Regions from separate parts of the Streptomyces sp. CA-210063 genome, predicted to be linked through region 1. Evidence: riboswitches for the same ligand, from Rfam matches in the RefSeq annotation. Region 1 holds a riboswitch; each other region holds the start of a gene.

What was found. A riboswitch is a leader RNA that binds a small molecule or an ion and turns the genes downstream of it on or off. The one in region 1 is predicted to bind cyclic di-AMP.
Region 2: linked by a shared signal. The riboswitch ahead of JIX56_RS16730 (C40 family peptidase) and the one ahead of JIX56_RS11105 (M23 family metallopeptidase) in region 1 are both predicted to bind cyclic di-AMP.
Region 3: linked by a shared signal. The riboswitch ahead of JIX56_RS27935 (LysM peptidoglycan-binding domain-containing protein) and the one ahead of JIX56_RS11105 (M23 family metallopeptidase) in region 1 are both predicted to bind cyclic di-AMP.

What each region holds. Positions count from the first base shown of each region.
Region 1 is NZ_CP102512.1:2,564,048-2,568,316, reverse strand. Features, by position in the region: gene JIX56_RS11115 (M16 family metallopeptidase) at 1-124, shown strand, start outside; gene JIX56_RS11110 (M16 family metallopeptidase) at 121-1,509, shown strand; cyclic di-AMP (ydaO/yuaA leader) riboswitch at 1,725-1,898, shown strand; gene JIX56_RS11105 (M23 family metallopeptidase) at 1,911-2,699, shown strand; gene JIX56_RS11100 (GntR family transcriptional regulator) at 2,886-3,590, shown strand; gene JIX56_RS11095 (HPr family phosphocarrier protein) at 3,761-4,042, opposite strand; gene JIX56_RS11090 (bifunctional acetate--CoA ligase family protein/GNAT family N-acetyltransferase) at 4,243-4,269, shown strand, end outside.
Region 2 is NZ_CP102512.1:3,910,658-3,914,926, reverse strand. Features, by position in the region: gene JIX56_RS16735 (hypothetical protein) at 79-432, shown strand; gene JIX56_RS16730 (C40 family peptidase) at 471-1,646, opposite strand; cyclic di-AMP (ydaO/yuaA leader) riboswitch at 1,656-1,828, opposite strand; gene pcrA (DNA helicase PcrA) at 2,068-4,269, shown strand, end outside.
Region 3 is NZ_CP102512.1:6,368,079-6,372,347, reverse strand. Features, by position in the region: gene eno (phosphopyruvate hydratase) at 1-694, opposite strand, end outside; gene JIX56_RS27935 (LysM peptidoglycan-binding domain-containing protein) at 1,101-1,781, opposite strand; cyclic di-AMP (ydaO/yuaA leader) riboswitch at 1,786-1,951, opposite strand; gene JIX56_RS27930 (LysM peptidoglycan-binding domain-containing protein) at 2,134-3,144, opposite strand; gene JIX56_RS27925 (cytochrome P450 family protein) at 3,328-4,269, opposite strand, start outside.

The DNA.
Region 1 (4,269 bases):
GCGGCCCGACAACCGCGCGGTACTCGTCTACGAGCCCGTCGACGGCGAAGAGGGCGACGAAGAGGAAGCCGCCGTGGCGGAGGCCACCGCCACCACCGACGAGAACGAGGAGTCGGCGAAGTGACCGAGCTCGCGACCATGGACTTCCACCCGCAGCCCCAGGCCGGCGAGGCCAGGCCCTGGGCGTTCCCCGCGCCCGAGCGCGGCACCCTGGACAACGGCCTGACCGTGCTGCGCTGCCACCGCCCCGGCCAGCAGGTCGTCGCCGTCGAAGTCCTCCTCGACGCGCCCCTGGAGGCCGAGCCCGTCGGCCTGGACGGCGTCGCCACCATCATGACCAGGGCCTTCTCCGAGGGCACCGACAAGCACACCGCCGAGGAGTTCGCCGCCGAGCTGGAGCGCTGCGGCGCCACCCTCGACTCGCACGCCGACCACCCCGGCGTACGGCTGTCCCTCGAGGTGCCCGTGTCACGGCTGGCGAAGGCGCTCGGTCTGCTCGCCGACGCGCTGCGGGCACCCGCGTTCGAGGACAGCGAGATCGAGCGGCTGGTGGCCAACCGGCTCGACGAGATCCCGCATGAGACCGCCAACCCGGGCCGCCGGGCCGCGAAGGAGCTCTCCAGGCAGTTGTTCCCGGCCGACTCGCGGATGTCCCGCCCCCGCCAGGGCACCGAGGAGACCGTCGAGGGCATCGACTCCGCGGCCGTACGCGCCTTCTACGAGAGGCACGTACGCCCCTCCACGGCCACCGCCGTGGTCGTCGGCGACCTCACCGGCGTCGACCTCGACGCGGTGCTGGGCGACACCCTGGGCGCCTGGACAGGCTCCCCGGCCAAGCCGCGCCCCGTGCCGTCGGTCACCGCCGACGACACCGGACGGGTGATCATCGTGGACCGCCCCGGCTCCGTCCAGACCCAGCTGCTCATCGGCCGGGTGGGCGCCGACCGGCACGACCGCGTGTGGCCGGCCCAGGTGCTCGGCACCTACTGCCTCGGCGGCACCCTCACCTCCCGCCTGGACCGTGTCCTGCGCGAGGAGAAGGGCTACACCTACGGCGTGCGCGCGTTCGGCCAGGTGCTGCGCTCCGCGCCCGACGGCTCGGGCGCCGCGATGCTGGCCATCAGCGGCTCCGTCGACACCCCGAACACCGGCCCGGCGCTCGAGGACCTGTGGACGGTGCTGCGCACCCTCGCCGCCGAGGGCCTGACCGACGCCGAGCGGGACGTCGCCGTGCAGAACCTCGTCGGGGTCGCCCCCCTCAAGTTCGAGACGGCCGCGGCCGTGGCGAGCACGCTGGCCGACCAGGTCGAGCAGTACCTGCCGGACGACTACCAGTCGACGCTGTACCGCCAACTCGCCGCCACCGGCACGGTGGAGGCCACCGCGGCCGCCGTGAGCGCCTTCCCGGTGGACCGACTGGTGACCGTCCTCGTCGGCGACGCCGAGCAGATCGAGGAGCCGGTCAGGGCCCTCGGCATCGGCGAAGTCACCGTCGTACCGGCCGAGTAGAAGTCCGAGGAGAACCCGGACAAAGGGACGCGTGCCTCAGGGGCCCTGGTGACGGAAGAGTCACCAGGGCCCTCGTTTGTCCGTATTGATGGCGGAGGTTGCGTGTCTGACCTGTGGCGTAGGCAACAAATCCCGTGATCCGTTTGTTATTTCGAAGGCGGCCCACTTAGCGTCGGTCCGGCTGTTCGTCAGCAGTGCGCCGCAGCCGCGGCACCGGACAGTCATCGCCGAGTCCCCGTACGGCGCGAGCCAGGGGAGCCGGGGACCCATCGCAGTCCCTGGGGTGAATCGGGTGCCCTTCGCGAGCGACGCGAAACGAGGGGCAGCCGTAGGAGACCTTCCTGCTCCGAACCCGTCAGCTAACCCGGTAGGCGAGAGGGAAGGAAAGGACCAGCCACTTCATGGCGTTCACCCGCGCCCCCGGGAAGCACCGCCGCCCCGGCCGTGTGAAGCGCACGACCACGAGGAACGTGGGCGTCGCCGCACTCACCACCACCGGTGTCATCGGCACCCTGGCCGCTCCCGCGCTCGCCGCGGAGGAGCCCGCCGTCGAGCAGACCGGCCTGAACCAGATCATCGTCCTCGGCGACACGGTCGCCGACCAGGTGGACGCCCAGGCCGCCGCGCAGCAGCAGGCCGCCGAGGTGGCTGCCGTCAAGAAGAAGGCGCAGGAGGAGGCCAGGAAGGCCGCCGCCGAGAAGGCCGAGCAGGAACGGGCCGCCGCCGAGGAGCGCGAGGAGGTCGAGGCGCGTGCCGCCCGCGCCGCTGAGCGTGAGCGCCTCAACGCCTATGTCTCCCCGATCAGCGGCTCGTACATCTCCACCGGCTACAAGGCCGGCGGCGCCGTCTGGTCCTCCGGCAGCCACACCGGCGTCGACTTCCACGCCGCGTCCGGTACCGCCGTCCACGCGGTCGGCTCCGGCATCGTCCTCGAGGCGGGCTGGGGCGGCGCGTACGGCAACAACATCGTGATCAAGATGAACGACGGCACGTACACCCAGTACGGCCACCTGTCGTCCATCGGCGTCTCCGTCGGCCAGACGGTCACCCCCGGCCAGCAGATAGGCCTCTCCGGGGCGACCGGCAACGTCACCGGCGCGCACCTGCACTTCGAGGCACGCACGACGGCCGAGTACGGCTCGGACATCGACCCCGTCGCGTATCTGCGCTCGCACGGCGTGAACGTCTGACGCTCCGGCGCTCACCCCGAGGCCCCGGCTCACCGAGCCGGGGCTTTCCGCGTTGTGACGTACCTCCTGTCCAAAAAATATCCCTGGATTCCGGTCCGGCATCGGAAATTCCGGCTCACTGCAATAGAGTCGCTGGAACACACGTCAATCATCGACGTTTCACGGGGATTAAGGCGGAGGTCGGTCATGCGTATTCCGGCGCACTCGGTATGCACGGCGATCCGTGATGACATCGTCGCGGGTGTCTACGAGCGCGGCAGCCGCCTCACCGAGGAACTGCTCGCCCGCCGGTACGGCGTCAGCCGCGTCCCCGTGCGCGAGGCGCTGCGCACGCTGGAGGCCGAGGGCTTCGTCGTGACCCGTCGGCACGCGGGCGCGTGTGTCGCCGAGCCGACCGAGCAGGAGGCCGCCGACCTGCTGGAGATGCGCATGCTGCTGGAGCCGCTGGGCGCCGCCCGCGCCGCGCAGCGCCGCACGGAGGCGCACCTCAAGGTGCTGCGCGGCCTGGTCAGACTGGGCCAGGAGCGCGCCAGGCGGGGCAACAGCGAGGATCTGCGCTCCCTGGGCGGCTGGTTCCACGAGACGCTCGCACAGGCGTCCGGCAGTCCCGCGCTGACCTCGACACTCGCCCAACTGCGGCACAAGATCGCCTGGATGTACGCGGTCGAGGCGCCGGCCAACCCCGTGGAGTCCTGGGCGGAGCACGGCGGCATCGTGGACGCCGTCGCGCGCGGCGACGGCGAGCGGGCCCGGACCATCACGTCCCTGCACACCGAGCGCGCCACCGCCGCACACCGGCTCCGATTTCCCGCCGGGCCCGGCGGGGCGGAGCGCCCGGAGCGTGTGAGGACTTCGCAACACCCCGTAAACATGCCGAGCCTCCGGCATTAACACGGGAGCCGTATACAAAGAGGGAAGAAATTCGAAGGGCATTATTTCTGCTGCCCGCAGAGAGATTTTCTCCCCACGTGTGACAGGGAAATGCGAAGGGCTCGCCCGATAAATCGGACGAGCCCTTCGATGGTGCCTGCGGGTGCCTTTTCAGGCCTTTATCGCGTTACTCAGACCGTCTCGGGGAGCTCCTCGAGCCCCTCGGCCACGAGCTTCGCCAGGCGGTCGAGCGCGATGTCCGCGCCCTCGGCCTCGGAGGCGAGCACGATCTCCTCGCCGCCCTGGGCGCCCAGGCCCAGGACCGCCAGCATGGAGGCCGCGTTGACGGGGTTCCCGTCGGCCTTGGCGATCGTCACGGGGATACCGGAGGCCGTGGTGGCCCGGACGAAGATGGATGCGGGGCGGGCGTGGAGGCCCTCGGCCCAGCCGACGTTGACGCGGCGCTCAGCCATGTGATGCTGCCCTTCAGGTGTCTCGGGTACTTCAGAGAGGTCTAGACCGGTTGTCTAGACCAGTTTCCCATATCGTGCAGCGCGCCGGACCGGGCCCACGGCCTGACCGCGAACCGGCTGCTGTCCTTGTGTTGTTCTTCTGTCGTGCTTCCCCAGACTGCCCCGCGCCGTTGTCGTACGCGAGCCGTACTCTGGGGCCCATGCAGACCTCGTCGGACCGGCACGAG
Region 2 (4,269 bases), 1.3 Mb from region 1:
CTTTCAGCGCCCCCGGTGGCCGCCCCGGTGCCCGCCCCGGTGCCCGACGGAAAACGGTCCTCTCATTAGGCTCCGCGCATGGACGTACTCATCCACCTCTTCGTCGCCCTCCACATCATCGGCATCGCCTCCCTCCTCGGCGGCTTCCTCACCCAGCTGAAGGCCATGGGCCAGGGCGCGGCCCGCTTCGTCCCGGCCATGCTCCACGGCGCCCTCACCATGCTCATCACCGGCGTGATCCTCGTCGGCCTCAACCAGGCCGACGACCAGCCCGTCAACAACATCAAGATCGGCATCAAGCTGGCGCTGCTGATCGTGATCCTGGGGCTGGTGTATGTGAAGCGGGACGAGGAGACGGTGGAGAAGCCGCTGTTCGGGCTGGTGGGCGCACTGACCACCGCGAACGTCTTCATCGCGGTGCTCTGGACCTGAGTTCTCCGCGCTCTGGCAGGACCCGGGCGACCCGTCGCCTACGCCGGTCGCACCACGCTGTGGATCGACGACTCGCCGTCGTAGAACACCGACTCCTCGCGGACGTACGCCCCCGGCTTCGGGGCGTGGATCATCATGCCGTTGCCGATGTAGAGGCCGACGTGGCCGATGTTGTCGTAGAAGAAGATCAGGTCGCCGGGCCTGGCGTTGGTGAGGGGGACGGTGGTGCCGGCGTTGACCTGGTCGTAGGTGGTGCGGGGGAGGTCGACGCCGGCGGCCTTCCAGGCGGCCTGGGTGAGGCCGGAGCAGTCGTAGGAGCCGGGGCCGGTGGCGCCCCAGACGTACGGCTTGCCGATCTGCGCGCGGGCGAAGGTGAGGGCCTTGGCGGCCTTCGAGGCGTAGGTGGAGTCCTCGGCCGGGGCGGACGTCTCGGTGGTACCGGTGGACGTCTCCGTTCCGGTGGAGGCCTCCTCCTGGGTGCTCTGGGCCCCCTGGGTCTCCTGCGCCGCGGCCTGCCGACGCGCCAGCTCCTCCGCCTTGCGCTCGGCCTCCTCCTGCTCGCGCTGTTCGATCGCGGCGAGCCGGACCCGCTCCTCGGCGGTGAGGGTGGAGAGCAGTTCGCGGGCCTCGGCCAGCTTCGCCTGGACCTTGGCCTTGCTGGTCTTGAGGGCGTTCTGCGACTCGGTGAGCTGTTCGAGGCTGTCGCTCGCCGCCCGGCGCTGCTCCGTCGCCTCGGCCTGCTGGGTGATGTACCCGTCGACGGCTTCCTTCTGACGGCCCGTCAACCGGTCCATCAGCTGGTTCTGGTCGAAGTAGTCCTGCGGGCTGTCCGCCAGGAGCAGTGACGCTCCGTCGGGGGCCGCCGCGCCCGTGCGGTACTGGGCGGCCGCGAACGAACCCAGTTGCTCCCGCGCCTCGTTGAGTTTGTCCGTGCGCTGGGCGACGTCGTCGAGAAGGGTGTCGACCCTCTTCTTCTGCTTGGTCGCCTTCTCCTTGGCCGAGTTGTAGTTCTCGGTCGCCGTCCCGGCCTGACGGTAGAGGTCGTCGACCTTCTTCTCGACTTCCTCCAGGCTCGGCTTGTCGTCGGTCGACGGGGCGGCGTTGGCCGTCTGGGAGAGCAGGGCCACGGAGGTGAGGGCGGCCGTGGCGAGTGCGGGGGTGCGTATGCCCGCGCGCGTTCGGACGGCCGGACGCGGCTTGCGGTGCGGCGCCATGGTTCGGCGTCTCCTTCCGTTGTCCGCCTACCGAGTTAGCTGTCGGGTTCGGGCGCAAGCTTCGGAAGGTTTGCCCTACGACCCTCGCCGCGTACGGCGGCCGGATCGATTCACCCCAGAGGTCGGTGGGTCCCCGGCTCCGGCTGCCTCGGGAGGCGTACCGGACTCGGCGGAGGCCGTGCGGCCCGGCGACGTTCGCCGGTTGGGTCGTACGGCCTGAGAAAACGCTAGCCAACTCGTGTGGCCCCTGTGAAGGTTGATGTTCGATATGCCCGATACGTTTTCGTGACCTTAGCCTCTCGGACGCGATAGGTGGTACGTTCGATCGCTCACCGTCGTGAGGTGGGTACGGCGAGTGGCGGATGTGGACTTTCCGGGGTGGCCCACCGCTGTCAGTGGGGGCGCCTAGACTCGGAGAGCGATGAGCAGCCTCTTTGACGACAGCTTCCTGGCGGACCTCCAGGCCCCCCGCGGCCATGCGGAGGAACCCCCGCCGCCGCCCGAGGACGATCACGTACCGGAGCCGCTTCCGGACGATCTGTTCGGCGGGAAGTTCGACGCGCCCCCGGACCGGGACGAGTACTACCGCGGCGGCGCCCCCCGCCCCGCCCTCGACGCGGCGGCGCTCCTGGACGGGCTGAACGAGAACCAGCGCGCGGCCGTGGTGCACGCCGGCTCGCCCCTGCTCATCGTGGCCGGTGCCGGCTCCGGCAAGACCCGTGTGCTCACCCACCGCATCGCCTATCTGCTGGGCGAGCGGCATGTCCATCCGGGCCAGATCCTCGCGATCACCTTCACCAACAAGGCCGCAGGCGAGATGAAGGAGCGCGTCGAGCAGCTCGTCGGCCCGCGCGCGAACGCGATGTGGGTGATGACCTTCCACAGCGCCTGCGTACGGATCCTGCGCCGGGAGTCCAAGAAGCTCGGCTTCACGTCGAGTTTTTCCATCTACGACGCCGCCGACAGCAAGCGGCTGATGGCGCTTGTCTGCCGGGATCTGGACCTCGACCCCAAGCGCTTCCCGCCCAAGTCCTTCAGCGCCAAGATCTCGAACCTGAAGAACGAGCTGATCGACGAGGAGGACTTCGCCGCCCAGGCCACCGACGGCTTCGAGAAGACCCTCGCCCAGGCCTACGCGCTCTACCAGTCCCGCCTCCGCGAGGCGAACGCGCTCGACTTCGACGACCTGATCATGACGACGGTCAATCTGCTGCGCGCCTTCCCGGATGTCGCCGAGCACTACCGCCGCCGCTTCCGCCATGTCCTCGTCGACGAGTACCAGGACACCAACCACGCGCAGTATTCCCTGGTCAGAGAGCTGGTCGGCAGCTCCGAGCACCCCGTGGACGTACCGCCCAGCGAGTACGACCTACCACCCGCCGAGCTGTGCGTCGTGGGTGACGCCGACCAGTCGATCTACGCCTTCCGCGGCGCGACCATCCGCAACATCCTCCAGTTCGAGGAGGACTACGCGGACGCGACGACGATCCTGCTGGAGCAGAACTACCGCTCCACCCAGACCATCCTGAGCGCCGCCAACGCCGTCATCGAGCGCAACGAGTCCCGCCGCCCCAAGAACCTGTGGACCAACGCGGGCGCGGGCGCGCAGATCACCGGGTATGTCGCCGACACCGAGCACGACGAGGCCCAGTTCGTCGCCGACGAGATAGACCGACTGACGGACGCGGGCGAGGCGAAGGCCGGAGACGTCGCCGTCTTCTACCGTACGAACGCCCAGTCCCGTGTCTTCGAGGAGATCTTCATCCGCGTCGGCCTGCCCTACAAGGTCGTCGGCGGCGTCCGCTTCTACGAGCGCAAGGAGGTCCGGGACGTCCTCGCGTATCTGCGCGTCCTGGCCAACCCGGAGGACTCCGTCCCGCTGCGCCGCATCCTCAACGTGCCGAAGCGCGGCATCGGCGACCGCGCCGAAGCGATGATCGACGCCCTTTCGCAGCGCGAGAAGATCAGCTTCCCACAGGCGCTCAAGCGCGTCGACGAGGCGTACGGCATGGCGGCCCGGTCGACGAACGCCGTCAAGCGGTTCAACACGCTGATGGAGGACCTGCGGACCGTCGTCGAGTCCGGCGCCGGGCCGGCGACCATCCTGGAGGCGGTCCTCGAACGCACCGGCTATCTGGCCGAGTTGCAGGCGTCCACGGATCCGCAGGACGAGACCCGCATCGAGAACCTTCAGGAACTCGCCGCCGTCGCCCTGGAGTTCGAGCAGGAGTCCGGGGCTGCGGAAGGCGAGGGCGAGGCGGCGGCTGCGACGCCCGTCGGGCTACCCGCCTTCCTGGAGCGGGTGGCCCTGGTCGCCGACTCCGACCAGATCCCGGACGAGGAGGAGGACGGCTCGGGCGTCATCACGCTCATGACCCTCCACACCGCCAAGGGCCTGGAGTTCCCGGTCGTCTTCCTGACCGGCATGGAGGACGGCGTCTTCCCGCACATGCGCGCCCTCGGCCAGACCAAGGAGCTGGAGGAGGAGCGCCGCCTCGCGTACGTCGGCATCACCCGCGCGCGCGAACGGCTCTACCTCACCCGGTCGTCGCTGCGCAGCGCCTGGGGCCAGCCCTCCTACAACCCGCCGTCCCGCTTCCTGGAAGAGATCCCGGCCACCCAC
Region 3 (4,269 bases), 3.8 Mb from region 1:
CGGCCTGCTTGATGGCCTCGACGATGAGGTCGAGGGCGGCGCGGTTGGACTCCAGGTTCGGGGCGAAGCCGCCCTCGTCGCCGAGGCCGGTGGACAGGCCCTTGGTCTTCAGCACCTTCTTGAGGGTGTGGTAGACCTCGGCGCCCCAGCGCAGGGCCTCGGAGAAGGACTCCGCGCCGATCGGGGCGATCATGAACTCCTGGATGTCCACGTTGGAGTCGGCGTGCGAGCCGCCGTTCAGGATGTTCATCATCGGAACGGGCAGCAGGTGCGCGTTCGGGCCGCCCAGGTAGCGGAAGAGCGGCAGGTCGCTGGCCTCGGAGGCGGCGTGGGCGACGGCGAGGGAGACGCCGAGGATGGCGTTGGCGCCGAGGGAGCCCTTGTTGTCGGTGGCGTCCAGGTCGAACATCGCCTGGTCGATCAGACGCTGCTCGGTGGCGTCGTAGCCGACGAGCTCCGGGCCGATCTGCTCGATCACGGCGAGGACGGCCTTCTCGACACCCTTGCCGAGGTAGCGGTTGGGGTCGCCGTCACGGAGCTCGATGGCTTCGAAGGCACCCGTGGAGGCGCCGGACGGAACGGCGGCACGACCCGTGCTGCCGTCGTCGAGGCCGACCTCGACCTCGACCGTGGGATTGCCTCGGGAGTCCAGGATTTCCCGGGCTACGACGACGTCGATGGACGGCACGAGCATCTCCTTCTTGGGATGTGACGCGATGGCGACTAGAGCCTAACCGCCCCGGAGCCGTCGACACCCGACCGACCGCCCCATGGGCAGACAGACGGTATCCATTGTTCCCATCCGGAACAAAGCGGGGGTGAACACGAGAAGTGAACAGGAGGGGTGAACAGGAGGGGTGAACAGGAGGGGTGAACAGGAGGAGTGAGCAGGAAAGGGGGCCCCGCGGGAAAGACAAAACCCCGCCCCGGTGCGTACGGGGGAATGCGCACCGGGGCGGGGAGCTCGTGGGGACGGGGGGACGGCCCTCACGAGGCCTTCACTATGGAGGACACGGATGTGAGCGGGCTGTGGTTCAGCTGGGGAGCGGCCATTTTTCGGCCCAGCTCAGCCCGGCCACACCCGGTCCGGCCATGCCGGGTCAGCTCAGGTGGAGCTGCTGGCCCGGGAAGATGAAGTCGGCGTCGTCGATGATGTCCTTGTTCAGCTCGAAGAGCTTCTCCCAGCCACCCTCGACGTTCTCCTTCTCGGCGATGGCGCTGAGGGTGTCGCCGCTGACGACCTTGTACTCGCCGTCGCCCTTCTTGACCTTCTTGCCGGTCGGGGTCTCGACGGTGGCGCGCTCGGAGGAGCGGGAGGCGCGGGTCTCCTGGGTGCTCTCCTGGGTGCTCTCCTGCGAGGAGCCGGAGTTCGAGTTGCCGCTGGAGGCGGCGGCGCCGTCGTACGAGGCGCTGGACAGGCCGGTGCCGCAGACCGGCCAGGCACCCTTGCCCTGGCCCGCGAGGACCTTCTCGGCTGTCGCGATCTGCTGGGCCTTGCTCGCCTGGTCGGCGGTGGAGGCGTACTGCGTACCGCCGTAGGCGGCCCAGGTGGAGGCCGAGAACTGCAGGCCGCCGTAGTAGCCGTTGCCGGTGTTGATGGACCAGTTACCACCGGACTCGCACTGGGCGACGGCGTCCCACTCGGAAGCGGTGGCGGCGGAGGCGCTGCCGGCGACCATCAGCGGGGCGGCGATCGCGGCGGCACCGGTGACACCGGCGACGGCGATGGCGCGAGCAGCCTTGGACGGGCGGCGGTGCTTGCCCTTGCTGGAAAACAGCATGGAGAGATCCCCTCACCGACGCCTGCGAGGTGAGCTGTCGGGTTCGGGCCGGTTGAGTTGCCCGGCCACTCCTCCGTGGGAGGCGTGGCTTCACCCCAAGCCGCTCCGTCAACTGCCCGGTGCGGCACTTACCTTGGGTCCCCCGCTCCTGCCTACGGCGCTTGACGCGACGACTGTTCCATGCGGCCGTTGGCAGGATTCGGCGTACCGACCGCAGGGGCCCGCTGTGGCGAGCGGTCACGACCGTAAACACGTGATTCGCCGAATATCAAAGACGATCAGGGGGTCTGTGATTCATCTCCCACCGAGATCAAATCCGACATTCAGGGGCGAACCCCGACCCGAACTCCCGCTACTTTTCGCCCGTTTCGACGCCGACTTCAAGGGTCTGACCGGGAAGGATGAGGTCCGGGTCAGTTCCGACCGTGCCCTCGTTCTCGGCGTAGAGCTCCCGCCACCCGCCGTCCAGCCCGAGCGAGTTCGCGATGCCCGTCAGGCTGTCGCCCGCCCGGACGGTGTACGAGCCGTCCACGGCCTCGCGCGCCGCGTCGCCACCGCGGGATGCGTGACGGCCGGAGGACGAGGAGTCGGCACGGGAGCCGGTACGGGAGTCGCCGGCCGCGTCCGCGTCGGCATCGGTGCTTTCGTCGGCGCTGGTGCCGCGGTGGCGGCCGGTGCCGTTCTCGGTGTCCTCGGCGGCGGAAGAGTCATCACTCTGCCCCGAGTTGTCCGAGTTGTCGTTCTCGGAGTCGTCAGTGGAGGAGCTGTCGGACCCCTTCGAGGTGTCGCTGCCGGAACCGGTGGAGTCATCCGAGTCGATGTCGGCCTTGGTGGAGCCTTCGATGACATTCGCGGACGAGTCCGATGATTCAGATGAGTCAGTCGAACGGGATGAATCAGACGTACCGGATGTATCGGATGATCCGGATGAACTGTCCGAGTTCGACGAACCGTCCGCGGCGCCGGTGTCCACGTCGGCGGAACCGGAGTCACCGGCGAGGTTGTGGAGCACTCCGCAGACGGACCAGACACCGACGCCCTGGTCGGCGAGCACCTTCTCGGCGATCGCTATCTGCTGCGAACGGCTGGCCTGGTCGGCGCTCGTCGCATAGTCGAGGCCGCCGTACTTCTCCCAGTTCGCCTGGGTCAGCTGGAGGCCGCCATAACGCCCGTTGCCGGTGTCCGCGCTCCACGAGCCGCCGCTCTCGCACTCCGCCACCTGGTCCCAGGTGGTTCCGCTGGCCGCGCTCGCGCCGGTGGCGCCGAGGAGTGGGATGGCGATGGCCGAGCCGGTCACTCCGGCCGCGACGAGGAGGGCCGGAGCCTGACGGGGGCGACGGTGACGACCGTTCCCGGAGAGCATGCGGTTGCCTTTCACGCGACAGCAGGGGCCTGTGCGACGGGTGTGGTGGCCCTTCGCACTGACGTGTGAACGTATCGGCAGTCGATCAGTTGTCACAAGTTAATGCAGCGCAGATCACGTGAAGATCACAGAGCTGAGAGAGTGTCATCTCCTGGCGCGGAATGGGGTACTGCTACGGGCCGCTCACAGACCACTCACGGGCTGCTTCCGCGCGACGAATTCCACCGGAAGCGTGCGCAATCCCCGCATGATGAGCCCTCCGCGCCACCTCAAATCGGCCGAATCCACGGCGAGTCGTAGATCGGGGAGGCGGGTGAGGAGCGTCGCCAGCGCGGTCTGGCCTTCGAGGCGGGCGAGGGGGGCGCCGAGACAGTAGTGGATGCCGTGGCCGTAACCGAGGTGCTGGTTGTCGCGGCGGGAGAGGTCGAGGGTGTCGGGGTCGTCGAAACGGGCCGGGTCGCGGTCGGCCGCGGCGAGTACGACGAGGACGGGGTCGCCGGGGGCGATGTCCTCCCCGCCGATCGTGAGGGGCTGCGTGGCGAAGCGCCAGGTGGCGAGTTCGACGGGGCCGTCGTAGCGGAGGAGTTCCTCGACGCCGGTTTCGAGCAGCGCGGTCTCCTCGGCGGCGAGGGATGCCTGGAGGCGGGCGCGCTGTTCGGGGTGGGTGAGAAGGGCGTACGTGCCGTTCCCGATGAGGTTGACGGTCGTCTCGAACCCGGCGAACAGCAGGATGAACGCCATCGCCGCGGCCTCGTTCTCGGTGAGGTGCTCACCGTGGTCGGAGGCGCGGATGAGCCCGGAGATGAGGTCCTCGCCGGGGGTGGGAGCGTCGGGCAGCGCCTCGCGCTTGCGGTGGATGAGTTCGGCGAGGTAGCCGCGCATCTTCTTGACCGACCGCGCGACGCCGCCGCGCGGCCCGCCCCCGTGCCGGATCATCATGCCCGCCCAGTCCCGGAAGTCGTCCTGGTCCTCGCGGGGGACGCCGAGCAGGTCGCAGATGGCGTAGATGGGGAGCGGGAAGGCGAAGTCGTGGATGAGGTCGGCTTCGCCCTGGTCCGCGAACTGGTCGATGAGGTGGTCGGTGAGTTCCTGGACACGGGGGGCGAACTCGGCGACCCGGCGGGG